Regions from separate parts of the Vibrio aquimaris genome, predicted to be linked through region 1. Evidence: predicted binding sites of a transcription regulator. Region 1 holds the regulator's gene; each other region holds the start of a gene.
The links. Region 1 encodes CRP, which controls carbon source genes, mostly activating them, when cyclic AMP is high. Its sites were predicted from a motif close to TGTGANNNNNNTCACA; they were not measured.
Positions count from the first base shown of each region.

Region 1 (7,531 bases):
CGACCTAGCATGGAGTGAAGACTGGCACGCAGAACAAGCCCAGAAAAAGCCTGTTTTTATTCTCTTTCATGGTCTAGAAGGCTGTTTCTATAGCCCTTATGCCAATGGCTTAATGCACGCTTTTGCCCAGCATGGCTGGCTAGCGGTAATGATGCATTTTCGTGGCTGTAGCGGCGAGCCCAACCATAATGCTCGCAGTTATCACTCCGGTGAGATAGAAGATGCGCGTTTTTTTCTCGAACATATTGACCGCCAGTTTCCCAATCAAAGAAAGATTGCTGTTGGCATATCGCTTGGTGGTAACATGCTGGCAAACTACCTCGCACAATATAATCAGGATCCCTTGCTCGAAGCAGCCACAATTGTTTCAGCACCACTGGATCTCTCGGCATGCTCCGCGCGCATTGAACAAGGCCTTTCTAAAATCTACAAAACCTATTTACTCTCTTCTTTGAAAAAAAGCGCACTGCAAAAGCATCACTTAATCAAGGGAGAATTAGATGTTTCCTATCAAAGCATCAAACGCGTAACCAAACTGTATCAATTTGATGATTTAATTACGGCGCCTTTGCATGGATTTAAAGGTGCTGATGACTATTATCAGCGTTGCTCTGCCATTCACAAACTCCAAGATATTCGTCTTCCTTTGCAAATCATACATGCGAAAGACGACCCCTTTATGACAGAGGCGGTTATCCCTAAGTACGCTCTGCCAAGCAATATAGACTATCGACTATCTGAGCAAGGTGGTCACGTTGGCTTTGTAACTGGAAGTGCCATAAAGCCGAGATTTTGGCTCGAAGAGACATTGCCTACTTACTATCAAAGCTTGGTATCATCTAGCTAACGCTTTTACTATTGCCGAACATAAAAGAAAGAGGTATTTATGATCGTTCCTTGGCAAGACATTGCCCCAGAAACTTTAGACAATTTAATCAAAGAGTTTGTCCTTAGAGAAGGCACAGATTACGGCGCTGTAGAAGCCTCATTGCAAAACAAGATAGATCAAATAAAACAACAACTTAAATCTGGTGATGCTGTCGTGGTTTTCTCTGAGCTGCATGAAAGTGTTGATATTCAACTTAAGCATAAATTTTCCTTTTAAAGCACTGCATACACTATTGTCTTTGCAAAGCATGTTATAGTGAAGTGCAACAGTGGACAGTTATTCATAGACAAGGGTTGTCATGTCAGCAAAACATCCAGTTATCGCCGTTACTGGCTCGTCAGGTGCAGGTACTACCACCACATCTGAAGCTTTTCGCAAAATGTTCAATATGATGAAGGTCAAGCCAGCTTGGGTTGAAGGAGATAGCTTTCACCGCTTTACTCGCCCCGAAATGGATGTTGAAATTCGCAAAGCTCGCGAACAGGGGCGACACATCAGCTATTTTGGCCCTCAAGCCAATGACTTCCCTGCCTTAGCTGAATTTTTCCGCAAATATGGCAATGAAGGTACAGGCAAAGTTCGACGTTATCTCCATACCTTTGACGAAGCGGTTCCCTACAATCAAATGCCCGGTACTTTTACCCCTTGGCAAGAGCTACCAGAAAGCTCTGACGTGCTGTTTTATGAAGGCTTGCATGGTGGCGTTGTCGACGGTGAAGTTAACGTCGCGCAGCATGTGGATTTTTTGATAGGCATGGTGCCTATCGTCAACCTTGAATGGATTCAAAAATTCGTGCGCGACACCCGCGACAGAGGACATTCACGAGAGGCTGTGATGGACTCAATTGTTCGCTCAATGGATGATTATCTTAATTACATCACCCCGCAGTTTTCTCGCACTCATATTAACTTCCAGCGAGTGCCTACCGTCGATACATCAAACCCACTAAACGCCAAAGGCATCCCAAGCCTTGATGAGAGTTTTGTTGTTATCCGCCTTCGGGGAATAAAAAATGTCGACTTCCCATATCTACTGGCAATGATAGATGGCTCATTTATGTCACGTCACAACACCATAGTTGTACCCGGTGGAAAGATGAGTTTTGCCGTCGAGTTGATAGTTAGGCCAATACTTCAGCAGTTGATAGAAACGGGAAAAATTGGTTAAGACTTACTTTGTATACAGGATTACTTTTGATTGCGTGATCAGGCGCACACTTTTGTACACAAAATAGCCAAGTGAAGGCGATTAAAATCAAGAAATCAATTCAAAAAAAAGATACTATTTGAAACAGAAACAAAGATGGCTTGCAGCATTTGAAAAGTGCTCTTATCCTAATAAGTCTTGATTCAAGGCTTAGCTAAAACATGGAAAGAAGCAAGCGTACCCTGCAGAGGAAGTGAGATATTATGGTTCTAGGTAAACCTCAAACTGATCCAACATTAGAATGGTTCCTTTCACACTGTCATATTCATAAGTACCCATCTAAGAGCACACTGATCCACGCTGGTGAGAAAGCGGAAACGCTTTACTACATAGTCAAAGGTTCAGTTGCGGTACTTATTAAAGACGAGGAAGGCAAGGAAATGATCCTGTCGTACCTAAACCAAGGTGACTTTATCGGTGAGCTTGGTTTGTTCGAAGAAGACCAAGAACGCACAGCGTGGGTTCGAGCAAAATCACCTTGTGAAGTGGCAGAAATTTCTTTCAAGAAATTCCGTCAGCTTATCCAAGTAAACCCTGATATCCTAATGCGCTTGTCGGCTCAAATGGCAAGTCGTTTGCAGGTAACCAGTCAAAAAGTCGGAGATCTTGCTTTCCTTGACGTAACTGGCCGTATCGCTCAGACACTGCTGAATCTTGCGAAACAACCAGATGCCATGACGCACCCTGACGGCATGCAAATCAAGATCACTCGTCAAGAGATTGGCCAAATAGTTGGCTGTTCACGCGAAACGGTTGGCCGCATCTTAAAGATGCTTGAAGAGCAAAACCTGATTTCAGCACATGGTAAAACGATCGTCGTATACGGCACTCGATAACCATTGTTCTACACATAAAGCCGAGTTCATGATTGGACTCGGTTTTTTTCTTATTTGTTAATTAGCTTGCTCTATCCTAACCTTAGTTTGAATTTCAACAGTAACTTTCAGGCAGGATGGACTCATGATTTTAAAGCTACTTTCTTCGCTGGTATTGGCTTTCAGCCTAGTTTTTTCATCAATCTCAATTGCCCAAACGACCATAATTCACCCTATCCCACGGGAAGGTTCTGAGCTAGACCAGTACGCCATCGACCTCATTCAGTTTCTTGTGGATAAATCAGGCGAAGGGATTTTGCTCCAACCTTATAAAACACCTGTTGACTCACAATCACGTAAAGTCACTCTGCTCAAAGAAGGCAAAATTACGGTAGATTGGCTAGGCGCCGATAAGACCCTTGAGCAAGAGCTACTTCCTATTCGCTACCCAGTTTTTCGAGGTCTCCTTGGCCATCGTATTTTTATCACCAATAAAACCACTGCAGCCAAACTAGGCAATATAAACAGCATAGAGGAATTGCGTAAGCTTGGTATGATACAGGGGCAAGGCTGGGCAGATGTAAAAGTCTTAAAATCCGGCGGGTTTAAAGTAAGAGAAGTGCCTAGCTTTGATAATATCTTTCGTATTGTCGATAGCGAACGTACCGATTTGTTCCCACGAGCCGTTATCGAACCCTACAGCGAAGTTACCCAGCGCAGTCAATTATCCAATCTAGTGGTTGATGACAAACTGATGCTGATTTACCGCTTTCCTATGCTGCTGTTTGTGAGCCCTAAGAACCCTGAGGTAGCAGCTACGCTCAAAAAAGCGTTCGAAGCTTCGTATCAAGATGGTTCATTTGTTGAGTTCTTTGAAAAAGCACCTCTAGTGAAAAAAACCTTCGAGCAAGCGGGTATTAAAAGTAGAAAAGCGTTTAGTATAGATAACCCCCACCTAAGCGAAGAAACGCGTTCGATCCCAGACCAATATTGGCTTAGTGTAACAGAATAGAAAAAGGCGCCTTAAATGGCGCCTTTTTATTCAGAAGTCTGTGCATCCCCACTCAAGACTCGTTATTTGTGCTCTCAAATATCTTATCAGCCGATGCAGCGACAAACCCAGGATATAATTCACCATTACTCATAGGATAGCGTTTAGCAAATTCATAAAAGCCGCCAGGGACTATCTGGGAGCCTTCTGTGAAAGATACTGGCACTTTATCTGCCATGGTCGAGGATTGCTCAAGTAACACGTCTGATGAGCCTTTGACCTCACCGCCTGATTCATTAATTGTAAACCCAGCTTGGCGCAAATGGTCATTAACCTGTTTTGCTTCATCGAACGCAGTCAGTTGATTGACACTCACAGTAAAGTGGTTGGCTCCATAGCCGTGAGCAGCAAGCCAAGCAGCGTATTCACTTTCTTTGGCAAGTTGTTGGTAATCTTCAAAACTGAGTTGCCAAAGACGGCCAGAAGATAAAAACTCAAAGCTTGTCAGTTTGCTAGTATCAATCTGATCGACCAACCTCTTGACTATGCTCTGCAATTGCGGCGAACACTCTTCTACTTTTAGCTCACTAATAAAGACTTTAGGTTGCTTAGGATCTGGGTGTTCGTAATGTTTCGCCAGCAATTTTTTCGCCTCAAATTGGTAATCTCCACATGGAGTGTAACCAACATCAATAAAGGGCTTGGCTATCGCTTCCATACCAACTGGGCTTAAATTAAAAGTTCGCAGAGCGATATGGTCGTTAATCAGGGGCTCGCTTTCTTGCAATAATTGATGAATTTTATCTGCTGAGGGGCATAAGCGCTGAATATAGTCATTCCATAACGACTGAAATAAAACATCTGGCGTCATAACGCCTCCTTGTCTAGTTTATTAGGTTGATAGTCAGCTCGCTGGCTCAGCGAGCTGACCCTTTTCGCTAAAGGTACTATGTGTACTAGTTATAACTCCACACCAGGACTCAGTGTTTCAGGTAACACGGTTTGATCGCCCTCCATCGAAGCCATTGGATAGGCACAATAATCAGCCGCATAATACGCACTTGGACGAAGGTTACCTGAAGCGCCAGGGCCGCCAAATGGCGCATCACCACTTGCCCCTGTCAGCTGGCGGTTACGATTAACAATACCTGCGCGGATATGGTCGACAAAATATTCCCACTCGCTATCATCGGTGGAAACAAGCCCTGCGGATAAACCAAAGCGCGTATCATTGGCAAGCTCGACCGCTTTTTCTAGACCTTGGTATCGAACGACTTGCAGCAAAGGACCAAAATATTCTTCATCTGGCAGCTGCGCAATTGGTGTGACGTCTATGATACCTGGAGTGACAAAAGCAGCTTCACCTGCTTTAGCCTCTAACAAGCTTTGACCTCCAAGCTTAACCAGATTCGATTGAGCCTGAAGAATAAAGTCGGCTGCCGCTTTTGAAATTTGTGGCCCCATAAAGGGTGCAGGCTGCGCAAAAGGTTGATCAACATGAATCTTTTGCGTTGATTCAATCAAATTAGAAACTAAGGCGTCCCCTTTTTCCCCCAAAGGAACATAAAGGCGACGTGCACAAGTACAGCGCTGGCCTGCACTAATAAATGCCGACTGAATAATGGTGTATACGGTTGCATCTAAGTCACCATATTGCTCAGAAATCACCATAGGGTTGTTGCCGCCCATTTCCAAAGCCAGCATTTTGTCTGGTTGACCAGCAAACTGACGATGCAGGATATGACCGGTATTGGCACTACCAGTAAACAACACACCATCAATACCTTTGGATTCAGCCAATGCAACGCCTGTTTCTTTAGCACCTTGAACCAAGTTAATCACGCCGGCAGGCAGACCTGCTTGTTGCCATAACTTCATTGCGAACTCGCCTGTTAGCGGCGTTTGCTCCGATGGTTTAAATACCACAGTGTTACCGGCAAGTAAGGCTGGGACTATATGGCCATTTGGCAAATGACCAGGGAAGTTATAAGGACCAAATACCGCCATCACACCCAAAGGACGATGACGTAAAACAATCTGGTTACCTGCCGCTTCACGTTGCGCTTCACCTGTGCGGTCATGATAAGCACGAATTGAAATAGCGATTTTACCCACCATCGCGGCCGCTTCCGTTCGGGTCTCCCACAAAGGCTTACCGGTTTCTTTAGCGATAATCTCTGCGATTTGCTCACTGTTTTCTTTCACTTTCTCAGCAAAAGCTAGCACGATTGACTCACGCTCTATATAGCTGCACTTTTTCCAGCTTAAAAAAGCGTTTCGAGCAGCACTGACCGCTGACTCAACCTGCTCGGGAGAAGCACTTTGTCCTTGCCAAATTACTTCGTTGTTGTAAGGGCTGGTGGAATTTATTGCTGCGCCATGCCCATCCAGCCACTCACCTGCAATCCAATGTGTCATATGATTATTCCTCTCAATTACTGGGCCAACATGCGAACGTAGTCACCTTGCTTGACTTGTAAAGCCTCAGCCGCTTCTGGGGATAAAATGACAGACTCAGAGGCCTGATCATATGCAGCCTTAGTTGCTACCGCTCTAAAATGCTCAAAAGAAGTATTTGAGACTAAGTAATCCTGCGAGCTAGAGTGCTGCGCAATCGATACTTTTGCTCGGAATGAGTGGCGTACAGATTCGATATTGCGCATATCACACTCAACCGATGGACCACCATCGAAAATATCGACATAGTTGCGACAAGTGAAGCCTTCCTTTTCAAGTAAGCGCAGCGCAGGTTTAGTGTTTTCGTGTACTTGACCTATGACCTCTTGGGCCTCTTTACTAAGCAAGTTAATGTAAATCGGCAGCTTAGGCATAAGATCGGCAATGAAGCCTTTCTTACCAATACCGGTTAAGTAATCCGCCATGGTAAAGTCGATGGAGAAAAAGTGCTCTTGTAACCATTGCCAAAATGGTGAGTTACCTTCATCGTCAGACACCCCGCGCATTTCGGCAAATACGGTTTTAGAAAAACGATGTGGGTGCTCGGCCATCATCAAAAACCGACACTTTGACATTAACCGACCGTTCAATCCGCCGCGAAAGCTAGGTCTTAGGAATAAAGTACAAATCTCACTGCAACCTGTATAGTTGTTACCAAAAGTCAGCAGCTTTACCACATTATTGACCCCAAGCTTTGGCGATGAGTGAACTATGGTACTGATATGATAAGAATAAAATGGCACATCCCAACCAATGGAAGCTTCGATACCCGTGCACCCTGCTACCTCGCCACTCTTGCTATCAAACCCAACCATTAAATAGCCTTCATCGCCGGGCTCTGTCACTTTCGGTTTAGAAAAGCTGTATTCAGAGTGTGTAATACGGTTGGTCAATAACTCTTCGTTGACCGGAAGTGATGTAAATCCATGTCCAGATTCGACGGCACAAGTATGCAAAGCATCGTAGTCCGACATTGTTATCGGGCGAACAACTAGCATCGATATTCCCTCCTGATGCATAGGTCAGCGCCACATTCATCAAGATTTGGCTCATCTCTAGCCAAATAGCATTCACAACAGGTTATAGGATTTAAGAGCCGAGGATCGTCTTAGTGTTGGGAATACCTAATGCGTGGAACTGAAAAAAGAAGATCGCCTCACTAGGACGATCTT
Region 1 is NZ_CP045350.1:2,871,366-2,878,896, forward strand. Features, by position in the region: gene FIV01_RS13295 (hydrolase) at 1-847, shown strand, start outside; gene FIV01_RS13300 (YheU family protein) at 887-1,105, shown strand; gene FIV01_RS13305 (phosphoribulokinase) at 1,188-2,057, shown strand; gene crp (cAMP-activated global transcriptional regulator CRP) at 2,300-2,932, shown strand; gene FIV01_RS13315 (type 2 periplasmic-binding domain-containing protein) at 3,057-3,923, shown strand; gene FIV01_RS13320 (DUF1338 domain-containing protein) at 3,976-4,773, opposite strand; gene astD (succinylglutamate-semialdehyde dehydrogenase) at 4,863-6,320, opposite strand; gene astA (arginine N-succinyltransferase) at 6,338-7,357, opposite strand.

Region 2 (7,531 bases), on a different replicon from region 1:
CCAAACGTTTTTCGCCCTCAATAATTAATTCAACTTTATCTGCACCTGGCATCCAAACTCTTAGCGCACAACGTTTTGATGCTTGATAGGGTCCCAAAAATGAAAATGGATCGGCGCAAGATGCACTCGATAGCTGATCATGCATTGCGTTATTTTTGTCTTGTATTATCGTTTTCAAACGATTCTCTCCCTAGCCTAAATTAGTCGGCAATTAACTCAAGTTATTCTGGCCAAGAGCATCCTATATGAATACGCACTTAACGGGCTCTATGCCTTATTAGATGCACGTAAGCCCGCTCTAAAATGCGGGCTCTTTTATCACCAATAGCTTGTTATATAAAACTTGATCCTAGATAGACTAACCTGCTTTACTGCGCTCTTTAGTTAGCTTACTGGCTATACGATTCACCCCTTCTTTGGCAAATATTTCATCAAGATTCATAGAGAGCTTGCGCCGCCAGTTAGGGTACTCATCAGTGGTCCCTGGAATATTGACTGGCTTATCCATTTCTAACCAGTCTTCAAGTTGCACACTAAACAGTGCTGAAGACCCCGCCGCGACATGTTGCTGAAGACCTTCTGCGAGATAAGAGTCCATAGGAACATATTGAGCGTCACGGCCCACCCCTTCAGGTAAATAACCATGCCATGCTACAGAGTCAAGAATTCCTTGCTTGCTTTTTAATCGGTTGGTAAATAAGCGCTCCAACTGATTCTTATCGGGGTATAAACCCAGCTCTTGGCCCATTTTGAGATCATCGCAATGCCAGAAGCCCCGTAGGGTTGGCATATCATGGGTACATAGTGTAGCCATTGACTGCTGCGTATAGTGTTTGGGTGAAATATAGCCACCATCTTCCTCTGATGTTTCAAAGAAAAAGACTTTGTAAGAATGAACACCAGCTTCACTTAAGAGTTTATCAATCCCTTTCGGAACGGTTCCTAAGTCCTCACCAATAACACTGCATTGATGACGGTGCGATTCAAGCGCAAGAATAGATAACATATCCTCAACGGGATAATACATATAGGCGCCTTGAGTGGCATTTTTTCCAGTTGGGATCCACCACAAACGCAGCAAGCCAAGCACATGGTCAATACGTAATGCGCCGCAATGCTTCATGTTAGCTTGTAAAAGCTTAATGTAAGCATCATAGCCAGTAGCTTGCAGAGTCTGTGGGTTAAGGGGAGGCAATCCCCAGTTTTGTCCCAAAGGCCCTAATACATCTGGCGGAGCGCCGATACTGACATCCATAACCAAGTTGCCATTGTCAGCCCAAGTTTCAGCTCCAGAATTTGCAACCCCGACAGCCAAATCTCGATACAAACCAATAGACATCCCTTTTTCTTCGGCTAATGCCTGAGCCTCTTGAATTTGGATATCTGCAACCCACTGTAGATACATATACATATGTACTTGGTCGATATTGTCAGCAATAAAATTTTCAACTGCCTTGCTATCAAAATGTTGAAGATCTTGCGAAAAGGCTGGCCAGCCCCAAATTGTTTGATTTTCACTTTGCAGAGCAGCATGTAATGCATCAAAAGCAGCTTGGTGTAACAAACTTTCCCCACCCTGCTCTGCAAATGCTAAAAAGGCCTCCGCTCTATTGGTGCATTTATTTAGATGGCGTTTTTTAAACTCTCGGTAAAGTAAAGGAAGCACACTCAGCTTTAGATTCGCAACTTCTGTGTAGTTTACCCAATGCGCATCTCGTACTTTGTGCAAGCGCTGTTGAAAGTCTGCGCTACCCACTTTTTGCTGAGCCTCAACACAGAGCGAAAACTCAGCCACCGAGCTGACGTCTATATACATGATGTTTAGCCAGCGGCGTGAAGACGGACTGTACGGACTCGCGGCTTCTGGATTGGCAGGAAACAGAGCATGAATAGGGTTCAAACCGACAAAATCTCCTCCCCTTGAACCAATATCAGATACCAACTGTTTTAAGTCCCCAAAGTCACCTATACCCCAGTTATGCTGAGAGCGAAGCGTATAAAGCTGTACGCTTGGCCCCCACATTTTTTTGCCGCTGTTGAGAGCTTCTTGCTTGTAACAAGATCTAGGCGCAATAATCAAGGTCATGGTATAAGGTGATTTACGGCGTTTACGAGTCATAGTGAGTTTGTGATAGCCCCATTCTAGGTCACTGGGTAATGCAAAGACCAGAGGGCCTCCTGAACTTCGCTCATCACGCACAATCTGTGATTGTAGATACCCCTCTAATACAGCGCCTTGCTCGGTTTCAAGGCGCCAGCTAAACTCACTTTCACGAGCACTCCTTCCCAAATTCATGCTTACATATACAGGATCGCCATCACGAACAACTAGTACTGGGTTTAAAACCTCTTGTTTGTGCTTTTTATCCGCCGAATGAATTAACTTTTCCTCTGAGGTTATGTCGTAACCTAAAGAGGCCAATAAATCGCGAATAGTCTGATCTTCAACTTGTGTTTCTTGACCCCATGCACTGACGTAGCTAGTGGCAATATTAGCCATTTCAGCGACTTGTTCTAATGCGTTTTTTTGTGTCATCGCTAACTCCGAAAAACTCTCTACCTTCCATGTATTGAGTGTTGATAAGTAAAAGCCAAGCCCATAAATGACTTGGCTTGATGAGTATTACTAGCGCTCAATAGCTTCCAATTTCCAGATATTATTAACGTAATCTCGAATTGAGCGATCTGAGCTGAACTTACCGACTAATGCCGTATTGAGTATCGCTTTTTTCGCCCAACTGCTTTGGTCTCTATACTGCCTATCCATGTCCTGATGCGCCTGCACATAAGACGCAAAATCAGCAAGACACAAGTAGGGGTCACCGCCATCAAGTAAACTGTCGTAAGTCGCGCGCAATCTGTCCGGTTCACCTGATGTAAACTCGTCTCCTAGAAGAAGATCCAACGATGCTTTGAGTAAGGGATCAGCATGGTAATAATCGAATGGGTTGTATCCGTTGCTTCTCAATGAGACGACTTCATTCACATCGAGACCAAAAATATAGATGTTGTCATCGCCTACTTCTTCACGAATCTCGACGTTCGCGCCATCCATAGTGCCAATCGTCAATGCACCGTTAAGTGCCATCTTCATATTGCCAGTGCCGGACGCTTCCTTACCTGCTGTTGATATTTGTTCCGATACGTCAGCTGCTGGGATGATGATCTCAGCAATACTCACTCGATAGTCAGGAATAAATACAACCTTTAGCTTGTTACCAATTCTCGGATCATGATTTATCTTCGCGGCAATCTTATTAATAGCGAATATGATGTCCTTGGCCAGATGATATCCAGGCGCCGCTTTGGCCGCAAAGAAGACAACACGAGGGACCATATCAAACTCAGGATCATTGAGTAATCTATGATATAGCGACAAAATATGCAGCATGTTTAAATGCTGACGCTTGTACTCATGTAAACGCTTTATCTGCACATCAAAAATAGCCTTGGTGTCGAGTTCCACATCCAGGTGCTCTTTAACCCAATCAGCAAGACGCTGCTTATTGCGCTTCTTAACCGCCATAAATTGCTGCTGGAACTCAGCATCATCGGCATACTGAGCGATTTGCTCAAGCTGCTCTAAGTGTGCTGGCCATTCATTGCCAATTCTACTTGAGATAAGTTCAGACAAGTCTGGGTTACAAAACTTCAACCAGCGACGTGGAGTAATACCATTAGTCACATTCTGTAGCTTAGATGGGTACAAGTCATCAAATTCAGGAAACAAATCGCGCTTAACCAACTGGGAATGAAGGGCCGCTACTCCATTTACGGCATAAGAACCAATAACACTTAAGTTAGCCATTCTCACCATACGATGAAAGCCTTCTTCAATGATGGATAGCTTTTGTTGCTTCGCTACATCACCGGGCCATTTTCGGCGTACCTCTTGCAAAAATAGATGGTTAATGTGGTAAATAATTTCCATATGGCGTGGAAGCAATCGCTCAATTAATGACTCACTCCAAGTTTCCAAAGCTTCTGGCAGCAAGGTGTGGTTAGTATAAGCAAATGTCTCAGAGCTTATGGCCCAAGCCTCATCCCAGCCTAGACCTTTCTCGTCAATGAGAATACGCATCAATTCTGGAATAGCAATGGTTGGGTGTGTATCGTTTAATTGAATGGTTTCGTACTTGGGCAAAGAAGCTAGCGTATGCCCTGCCTCTTCATGACGACGTAAAATATCTCTCACAGATGCCGCAGAGTGGAAGTACTGCTGCATTAAGCGTAAGGTCTTTCCCTTCTCGTGATTATCATTTGGATATAAGACTTTGGTAATATTCCCAGCATCAATCAGGGCATGCTGAGCTTCAAAATAATCACCATTGTTAAAGCTCGCCAGTGAGAAAGGCGCAATTGCTCGACATTCCCACAAGCGCAAAGGATAAACGGTATCCGATTGGTAACCGACAATTGGCAAGTCCCAAGGCATAGCTTTTACAGACATACCAGGTATCCAGCGCCGCTTTTCTTTGCCCTCTTCTTGATAAACCTCAACGTGACCGTAAAAACCAATTTCTTGAGCAAGCTCAGGACGAGCAATCTCCCACGGGTAACCTTCAACACATCGCCAAGCATCAGGCGATTCCTGTTGATGTCCATCAACAAAAGATTGCTTAAATAAGCCATATTCATAATGGAGGCCATACCCAACAGTTGGAAATTCTTGCGCTGCCAAAGAATCCATAAAGCAAGCTGCCAACCGGCCCAATCCTCCATTTCCCAATGATGGATCTCGCTCTTCTTCCAGAAGATCGGTCAAGCTTTGTCCCAGATCTGTCATTGCCTGACTCACCTGCTCATACAGTCCAAGGCTAATTAAGTTATTACCCGTCAAACGACCAATTAGAAACTCAAGAGATAAATAATTAACACTTTTCGCGTTGTTAATCTTGCTATCTTGCTCAGTTTGAAGCATATCAAACGTTGTCAGTTCAGCCAGCGCACTTCCCATAGCTAAATACCAAGAACGGCTACTGGCCCTTTCTTCTGTCGTAGCATAAGTTGACGTTAAATGTTTCTTAACGCTTTGCTTAAATGCTGCCGTATCAAAACTTTTCTGTTGAGTAGGTTTCATTGGAGAATTCTCATCTATCGGGGTTAATCCATTTCAGCGATATCGTGCAATGACGCAATAACGGCAACATCCTCCTAACTCCAAAGCCTTTTAGGAGGAGGAGGTAGGGCGTAGAGTCTTACTACGCTTAACCTCAGTGATCTAACTCCCAAATACACTAGGCCCACAGTAACTGGCGGTGATAAAGATCACATCGCACAACGTGTTTAACCATAATCTTTGTTTAATGCCGCCAAGGGACAAAATTTTAACAAATTAATTTATATGCATACCTGATCACAAAACATCTCCTTTGACCGCGCAACTTTCATCAAGATAGGTGCAATTCTTGGCATTCGGTACAGCTACAGAGCCTCTTATAGGTGATTCACCTCCCAATTTTAGGGCGTAGATGAATTCAAAGTGTGAAATGTGCAAAAGTATGGTTGCTGATCAATAACGGCTTCCGAAGTTCTCAAGTAACATCGATGTCATTATCAGACGAACTCCAAAGATACATCCTTGTTATGATTATCAGAGCACAGGGGAAAAAAGATGTGGATTCCTTCTAAGCTAACTCGCCCAGGTCGTTTACACCATGCGATTACTCGACCGCGAGTTCTCGATTTGCTGCATAACGCACACTGCTACAAGTTGATACTTTTTCGCTCTCCCGCAGGATACGGAAAGACGACAATGGCCTCACAGTGGTTAATCGATAAGCCACATGTCGGCTGGTACAACATTGATGAAAGCGACAACGACGCCTTTCGCTTCGTCAACTATTTACTAAAAGCGTTAAATAAAGCAACTCATAACACCTGCTCTGTTTCACAAAAACTCGCCGAGAAGAGGCAGTTCTCTTCTCTTGATTCGCTATTTAGCCAAGTCTGTTCTGAACTTGTCCATTGTAACCAAGAGTGTTATTTCGTTCTTGATGATTTTCATCTCATTTCTAACACTGAAATCCACGCAGCATTGCGATTTTTGATCAAACACATGCCCGACAACCTTACTTTGGTTGTTACCAGCCGATCGACACCACCTATTGGCACGGCAAATCTAAGAGTTCGCGATTTGATGATAGAAATTGGTCATGAGTTTCTCGCTTTTGACTATGAGGAAACCAACCGCTTTTTCAGTGCTCGAATATCAGGGAATGTCGATAATGTTGTCGTGAGTAACATACGTGACTACGTAGAAGGTTGGCCATCAGCAATGCAGCTAATTGCACTTCAAACACTGAGTCAACACAAGAGTCTAGCTCAGTCACTTGAGTCCTACTCACAATTTAATCATAGCCATCTATGGGATTATTTGGTTGAGGAAGTCTTTGAGCAACTTGATACAGACACACGCCAATTTTTGTTACAATGCTCGGTTCTCGACCATTTTAATGATGTCTTAGCAAGCGAGCTTACGCAAAGAAAAGATGCCTTACATATTATCGAGTCTCTCAATCGTTATGGTTTGTTTATACATCCACTAGAAGGAGAACAAAACTGGTTTCGCTTTCACAATTTATTCGCTGAATTTCTTGCCCATGAACGCGCAGCGCGTATACCTCACCAAGTTGAAGATCTACATCAAACCGCAGCGCAGGCATGGTTAAAACTGTCATCACCTCATCAAGCGCTCCAACACATTCAAAAGGCAGGTAATCTAGACCTCACTGCAGAGATCCTGTGCAAATATGGCTGGGAAATGTTTAACTCTGGAGAGCTTCAAACACTAGAAGAAGCAATGAATACTCTGTCTCAAACACAGCTATACAGCCAACCTAAGTTATGTATGCTTCAAGCTTGGCTCGCCCAAAGCCAACACAGATATAATGATGTCGGTCATTTGCTATCCCTAGCTGATGAACAAATGAAAGCGCTCAATGTATCTCTAAATACTCAACAACTGGGAGAGTTGAATGCCCTACGTGCCCAAGTAGCCATTAATCAAAATGAACCTGAGAAAGCGTTAGAGCTCGCTGAACTGTCTCTTGGACAACTCGATAACAATGAATATCGCAGCCGAATCGTCGCTACTTCTGTAATAGGTGAAGTTAACCATGTGTTAGGGCATCTAAGCCGAGCACTGCCTATGATGCAACAAACAGAGAAACTGGCTCGGCAGTATCAAGTTTACCATCAAGCACTTTGGGCGATGCTTCAACAAAGCGAAATACTCATTGCTCAGGGGTATGTGCAAGCCGCATTCGAAGTACAAGAGAATGCGTTTAGATTGGTAGAAGAACACCAATTACAACAGGTACCAATGCACGAATTTCTCCTACGCCTTCGAGCACAAGTATTCTGGTGCTGGAATCGACTCGATGAAGCCGAAGAGTGCTCCTACAAAGGTCTTAGGGTTCTTGGCGACGCAAGCCCAAGTAAGCATCTGCATTGCTATTCAATGCTTGCCCGCATCTCAATAGCTAGAGGCGAGCTCGATAAAGCCAACAAGTTCATCGATAACATCCTA
Region 2 is NZ_CP045351.1:814,095-821,625, forward strand. Features, by position in the region: gene glgB (1,4-alpha-glucan branching protein GlgB) at 1-145, opposite strand, end outside; gene malQ (4-alpha-glucanotransferase) at 359-2,536, opposite strand; gene FIV01_RS18050 (glycogen/starch/alpha-glucan phosphorylase) at 2,627-5,080, opposite strand; gene malT (HTH-type transcriptional regulator MalT) at 5,615-7,531, shown strand, end outside.
Region 2: FIV01_RS18050 (glycogen/starch/alpha-glucan phosphorylase) is a predicted target of CRP. The motif match lies at 5,258-5,273, and genes of this name have one in related genera.

Region 3 (7,531 bases), 780 kb from region 1:
AGAAGCCGTCGAATACTTAAGCATAATAAACTCGCTCGGCTCAGACAATCATTCAAGTATGAAAAGATGATACTTGGATACGAATATCGAGCAATTGTAACAAGGCAAAGAACAGAGTTATGGCGCGTTTCTTCCAACCTAAAAAGAAAACTCAACTGAATACTAAGCACCAAGTGCTGAAAATTGAAAAACTTGATCATCATGGTGCTGGTATTGCTTATCAAAACAAAAAGCCTATTTTTGTTGAGGGCGCACTACCTGGAGAAGAGGTGATTGTTCAACTGACAGAGAGCAAAAGCAAGTTTTCAAGAGCATCTTTAATTAAGATTCAGAGCGCTAGCTCGCAGCGAATTGAACCTTTTTGTCCACATTACAGCGAATGTGGAGGTTGTAATATGCAGCACTTAAGCAGTGAGAACCAGTGGGAGTATAAGCAGCAGACCTTGAGTCAGCTTATGAGTAAATTTGCGCGGCAAACTCTTGAATTAGAATTGCCAATTTTGGGGAGAACCCAAGGGTATCGCAGGCGTGCTCGAGTGAGCGTAATGCAAGATAAAAAAACTCGCCAGCTTCAATTCGGTTTTCGCAAAAAAAACAGTAACAATATTGTCAATCTAACACATTGTCCTGTTTTGGAGCCTGACCTGAATGCAATATTGCCTGATTTGTCCCAATTGTTGCAGAGTTTCTCTCAATCTGAGCATATTGGTCATGTAGAATTAGTCAAAGCGGACAATACCTGTATTCTCGTTTTACGTCATACCAAAGCATTACCTGCCCGAGACCATCAGTCGATAATCGATTTTGCTAACGCTAAGCAAATCAGTTTGTACCTGATGCCATCTTCCAAAGATGTGGAGCTAAAATATGGGGAGTCGGGTGTCTACCAAGAGATTGGGCTAACCATCCCCTTTGAGCCTAATAACTTTATACAAGTAAACCAAGAGGTTAATGCCAAGATGGTCGCGCAGGCATTAGACTGGTTAGCTTTATCGTCGCAAGACACTGTATTGGATCTATTTTGCGGGTTAGGTAACTTTAGTTTACCTATGGCCAAGTTAGTGAATTCAGTGATTGGTATTGAAGGGATTGATGAGATGGTTGAAAAAGCTGCCCACAATGCCCAAATAAATAACATAGAGAACGCGACATTTTTTCAAGCAAATTTGGAACAAGATGTGTCTAGTGAGCCATGGGCTAATCAAAAATTTGATAAGATACTCCTTGATCCAGCAAGAGCTGGAGCGAATGGTGTCATAGAGAAAATTTCCGTTTTTGGTGCCACGAGAATCGTTTATGTTTCTTGTAATCCTGCAACTTTAGCGCGAGATTCTCGCAGTTTGCTTGAGCAGGGCTATGAATTGACGCGACTCGGAATGCTGGATATGTTTCCGCATACGAGTCATCTAGAATCAATGGCGTTATTTGTGAAGGCTAAATAAGAACTTAACTCGATAAGAGCAGTCTTACCCTACGAAAATAGAAAGTGATAACAGGATAAAGAGAATGGTTGCGGTACGAAGCGCACATTTGAATCAAGATGAACAGTTTGATTTAGATACTTGGATAGTCAGTTTAAAGCAAGATGCCAAGGTGGCTAAACGCCTTAAGGAGGTTTACCTCCGTTGCGAAACCATTTTGGAACACAGTGAGCAAAGGCCTTTGCTGTTGTGGCGTGGCCGAGAAATGATCGAAATCCTGACAACGCTTTCTATGGATAAAGCTACCTTAGTTGCCGCTTTATTGTTTCCTCTGGTATCAAGTGGGACTTACGATCGCGAAGTCTTGGCTGAAGACTTTGGTAAGGAAACCATTAAATTGATCGATGGTGTGGAGGAAATGGCCGCACTTGGGCAGTTGAACGTGACGATCGAAGGAAGTGCTGCTTCTGCTCAAGTTGATAATGTCCGCAGAATGTTACTCGCCATGGTTGATGACTTTCGCTGTGTCATCATCAAGTTGGCCGAGCGAATTTGTAACTTAATTGAAGTGAAGAAGGCGCCAAGTGAAGTTCGTTGCGCGGCAGCTAAAGAATGTACCAATATTTATGCGCCCCTCGCTAACCGTCTAGGTATAGGTCAGCTTAAATGGGAAATCGAAGATTATGCGTTTCGCTATCAGCAACCTGAAACTTATAAGCAAATTGCTAAGCAGCTCTCAGAGCGACGTATTGTAAGAGAGCAATACATAAAAGATTTTGTTGACGATCTCTCCAATGAAATCATAACCTCTGGAATCAATGCAGAGGTTAGTGGACGCCCCAAACATATCTACAGTATTTGGCGAAAAATGCAGAAGAAAAGTTTGGCGTTTGATGAGCTTTTCGACGTACGTGCCGTTCGTATCATCGCTGATAAGTTACAAGACTGCTATGCAGCGCTTGGGGTAGTCCACACTAAGTATAAGCACTTACCGAGTGAATTTGATGATTATGTTGCTAACCCCAAACCCAATGGTTATCAATCTATACACACTGTGATTCTCGGGCCTGAAGGGAAAACCATCGAAATTCAGATCCGTACTAAAGACATGCATGAAGACTCTGAGCTTGGCGTTGCTGCCCACTGGAAATACAAAGAAGGCGGTGGCGGTAGAAGTGGCTACGATGAGAAAATCACTTGGCTGCGTAAACTGCTTGATTGGCAAGAAGAGATGTCAGACTCTGGCGAAATGCTGGATGAAGTGCGCAGCCAGGTGTTCGATGATCGCGTTTATGCCTTCACTCCTCGTGGTGATGTGGTCGATTTGCCTATGGGCGCTACGCCACTCGATTTCGCTTACCACATTCACTCAGAAGTGGGGCATCGCTGTATAGGTGCCAAGGTTGCGGGCAGGATTGTTCCCTTCACGCATAAGCTGTCTATGGGGGATCAGGTCGAGATTATTACTTCAAAGGAGCCTAACCCTTCTCGTGATTGGTTAAACCCATCGATGGGTTTTGTGACCTCAGGTCGTGCACGGGCTAAGATTAACGCTTGGTTCCGCAAGCAATCGCGCGAGAAAAACTTAGAAGCTGGTCGTGAGATCCTTGAAACCGAGCTAAATAAAATTGGCGCAACAATAAAAGATGCTGAGCAATATGCACTCAAGCGATTTAATGTCAACAGCGCTGATGAACTGTATGTCGGGATTGGTAGTGGTGATTTACGCATTAACCAGATCATCAACCATATCAATGCACTGGTGAACAAGCCTACCGCTGAAGAAGAAGATCAGCAGGCCCTTGAAAAGCTGCAAGAAGCGGAAAACAAGCCGCCAGTATTGAGTCGTCCGAAAAAAGATGCGGTTGTGGTTGAAGGGGTTGATAATCTGATGACGCATTTAGCCCGTTGTTGTCAGCCTATTCCTGGCGATGAAATTGCTGGCTATATAACACAAGGGCGCGGTATTTCAGTGCATAGAGCCGATTGTGAGCAACTTGAAGAACTTCGCCACCATGCTGCGGAAAGAATCATCGATACCGTATGGGGAAATGGCTATGTGGGTTCTTATATACTCACTGTGCGTGTTGAGGCTATGGAACGTAGCGGCCTGCTTAAGGATATCACCACATTATTTGCCAATGAGAAAATAAAGGTGACCAGCATGAAGAGCCGAGTTGATTACCGCAATCAGTTATCGATTATGGACTTTGATCTTGAAGTGACCAATGTCGAAGTATTATCTCGCGTCTCCAAGCGGGTGGAGCAGATAAAAGACGTCATGTCAGTGAAGAGATTAGGTTAGTTGGTTTTCAATTTAATTTTAAGGTGAGTGGCAGATATCACTCACCTTTTTTGTTTAAAGGAAAAGAATGATGAGTCACCCAATAGAAGAATTAGAACAAATAATGATCAAGTTACGTGACCCAGAGCAAGGATGTCCGTGGGACTTACAACAAACATTTGACACTATTGTTCCGCATACGATTGAAGAAACCTATGAAGTGGTTGATGCCATTCACAAACGAGACTGGGCCAATTTACAAGAAGAGTTGGGCGATCTTTTGTTTCAAGTGATTTTTTATAGCCAGCTAGCGAAAGAGCAGGGGTTGTTTGAATTTTCCGATGTCGTTACTGATGTTAACCAGAAGCTGACTCGTCGCCATCCACATGTATTTTCGAGTATTGAGTTTTCAAGTGAAGAAGAAATTGCAGATAACTGGGAAGCAGAAAAAGCCAAAGAGAAGGCTGAAAAAGGCAGTACTGAACAAAGCATTTTAGACTCTGTCCCTCGTTCATTACCCGCATTATCGCGAGCAAATAAAATTCAAAAAAAGTGTGCCCGTTATGGATTTGACTGGGATTCTTTAGGGCCAGTGGTCGATAAAGTTCGAGAAGAAATTGATGAGGTGATGGATGAAGCGCTTCAGGTATCGCCAAATGAAGAAAAACTTGAACTAGAACTGGGAGATTTATTGTTTGCGACAGTGAATTTAAGTCGTCATCTAGGAAAAGATCCAGAATCGGCATTGAGTAAAGCTAATCATAAATTTATGCGCCGCTTTAAAGGGATAGAATCTATTGTTGCGACGCAAGGTAAACAATTGAAAGACTACGATTTAGAGCAGCTTGACGAGTTTTGGAATCAAGTCAAACAGCAAGAGTCATAGTTCGACATAGCCAAAAATGCGCTATTCTAATTTGATTTGAAGCAAGAAATAAAAAATGACAGTGTGATAGATTTCACGTTGTGGCGATAAGGGTCTTCTGGTATATTTATCTCCCGTCCAGAAGAAAACCCATTTCCCTCATTCAACCAATTTCAGGTTAAACATGACGACAAATTACATTTTTGTTACTGGCGGGGTCGTATCCTCTCTAGGTAAAGGTATTGCAGCAGCATCACTTGCCGCTATTCTTGAAGCTCGTGGTCTTAAAGTGACTATGATGAAGCTGGATCCGTACATTAACGTCGATCCGGGTACTATGAGCCCAACTCAGCACGGCGAAGTTTTTGTAACGGAAGATGGTGCTGAAACTGATCTAGACCTTGGTCACTATGAGCGTTTTATTCGCACCAAGATGAGTAAGCGTAACAACTTTACTGCTGGTCGTGTTTATGCCGATGTTTTGCGTAAAGAGCGTCGTGGTGACTATCTGGGTGCGACGATTCAGGTTATTCCTCACATCACGAATGCGATCAAAGATCGTGTGATTGCAGGCTCTGAAGGCCATGATGTCGCTATTGTTGAAGTCGGTGGTACAGTCGGTGATATTGAATCTTTGCCATTTATGGAAGCGATTCGCCAGTTAGCCGTGGAATTAGGACGCGAGCGTGCTATGTTCATGCACCTGACCTTGGTTCCGTATCTAGCCGCCGCTGGTGAAGTGAAAACCAAACCCACTCAGCACTCGGTAAAAGAGCTGCTTTCGATTGGTATTCAGCCTGATATTTTGGTTTGTCGCAGCGATCGCATGATCCCTGCCAATGAACGTAAGAAGATTGCATTATTCTGTAATGTTCCTGAGAAAGCCGTCATTTCGATGAAAGACGTTGACTCTATCTACAAAATCCCACAGTTGATCAAATCTCAAGGTCTTGATGATCTTGTTTGCGCTCGTTTTGGTATTACCGCACCTGAAGCTGACTTGTCTGAGTGGGAGCAAGTCATCTACGAAGAAGCTAACCCGACAGGCGATGTCACCATAGGCATGGTCGGTAAGTACATCGAGCTACCTGACGCATACAAATCCGTTAACGAAGCGCTCAAACATGCGGGTCTTAAAAATCGACTCAATGTCACCATTAAATATGTAGACTCTCAAGATGTTGAGAGTAAAGGTGATGAAGCGTTAGCTGGCCTTGATGCGATTTTAGTTCCTGGTGGATTTGGTGATCGTGGTATTGAAGGTAAAATTCGCTCTGCCCAATATGCTCGTGAAAATAATGTTCCCTATTTAGGTATTTGTCTTGGGATGCAGGTTGCACTGATTGAGTACGCGCGTAATGTCGCAGGTCTTGAAGGTGCACATTCAACAGAATTTAACAAAGAGACTAAGTACCCTGTGGTTGGATTGATCACAGAATGGGTTGATGGCGAAGGTAAAGTTGAAGAGCGCACAGAAACCTCAGATCTTGGTGGTACTATGCGTCTTGGTTCTCAGTTGTGTCACCTAGAGAAAGGTACTAAAGCGAGAGAGTTATATGGTAGTGCTACTATCCATGAGCGTCACCGTCACCGCTATGAAGTTAATAATGTACTTCGACCTAAAATTGAAAAGGCTGGCTTGAAAGTGTCAGGTTTATCTGCGGATAAAAAATTGGTAGAGATGATTGAGAACCCTGCTCACCCTTGGTTTGTAGCGGCTCAATTCCATCCAGAGTTTACCTCCACACCGCGAGATGGACACCCGCTATTTGCTGGTTTTGTAAAAGCCGCAGGTCAATTTTCCCGCGGTGAGTTTGAGAAGTAGAAAAGGACATAGGCAGTAGCAAAAGTTGTGCTGTTGCCTTTTAAGTTTGACATTTATATTTGAACGAGAGGAATCATCAATGTCTAAGATCGTTAAAGTTCTAGGTCGTGAAATTATCGACTCACGTGGTAACCCAACCGTTGAAGCTGAAGTGCACCTAGAAGGTGGCTTTGTTGGTATGGCTGCAGCACCATCTGGCGCTTCTACAGGTTCACGTGAAGCTCTTGAGCTTCGTGATGGTGATAAAGCACGTTTCTTAGGTAAAGGTGTTCTAAAAGCAATTGAAGCAGTAAATGGTGCGATTGCAGACGCTCTAGTTGGCAAAGATGCGAAAGATCAAGCTGCTGTTGATGCGGTTATGATTGACCTAGATGGTACTGAAAATAAATCTAAATTCGGTGCTAACGCTATCCTAGCGGTTTCTCTAGCGAATGCTAAAGCTGCGGCAGCAGCCAAAGGTATGCCTTTGTTTGAGCATATTGCTGAGCTTAACGGTACTCCAGGTCAATTCTCTATGCCTTTGCCTATGATGAACATCATCAATGGTGGTGAGCATGCAGATAACAACGTTGATATTCAAGAATTTATGATTCAGCCTATTGGCGCTAAAACTCTGAAAGAAGGTCTACGTATCGGTGCAGAAGTTTTCCACAACCTAGCTAAAGTACTGAAAGCGAAAGGCATGAGCACAGCAGTTGGTGATGAAGGTGGTTTTGCGCCTAACCTAGAATCAAACGCTGCTGCACTTGCAGCAATCAAAGAAGCGGTTGAACTCGCAGGTTACGAGCTTGGTAAAGACGTGACGCTAGCGATGGACTGTGCTGCATCTGAGTTCTACGACAAAGAAGCGGGTAACTACAACATGAAAGGTGAAGGTAAAATCTTCTCTTCTGAAGAGTTTAACCATTACCTAGCTGGTCTAGTTGAAGAGTACCCAATTGTTTCTATCGAAGACGGTCTAGATGAGTCTGACTGGGATGGCTTTAAGCACCAGACAGAGCTACTTGGCAACAAGATCCAACTTGTTGGTGATGATCTGTTTGTAACCAATACTAAGATCCTTGCTGAAGGTATCGAGAAAGGCATTGCTAACTCAATCTTGATCAAGTTTAACCAAATTGGTTCTCTGACTGAAA
Region 3 is NZ_CP045350.1:512,366-519,896, forward strand. Features, by position in the region: gene rlmD (23S rRNA (uracil(1939)-C(5))-methyltransferase RlmD) at 120-1,442, shown strand; gene relA (GTP diphosphokinase) at 1,507-3,726, shown strand; gene mazG (nucleoside triphosphate pyrophosphohydrolase) at 3,797-4,591, shown strand; gene pyrG (CTP synthase) at 4,755-6,395, shown strand; gene eno (phosphopyruvate hydratase) at 6,475-7,531, shown strand, end outside.
Region 3: pyrG (CTP synthase) is a predicted target of CRP. The motif match lies at 4,654-4,669, and genes of this name have one in related genera.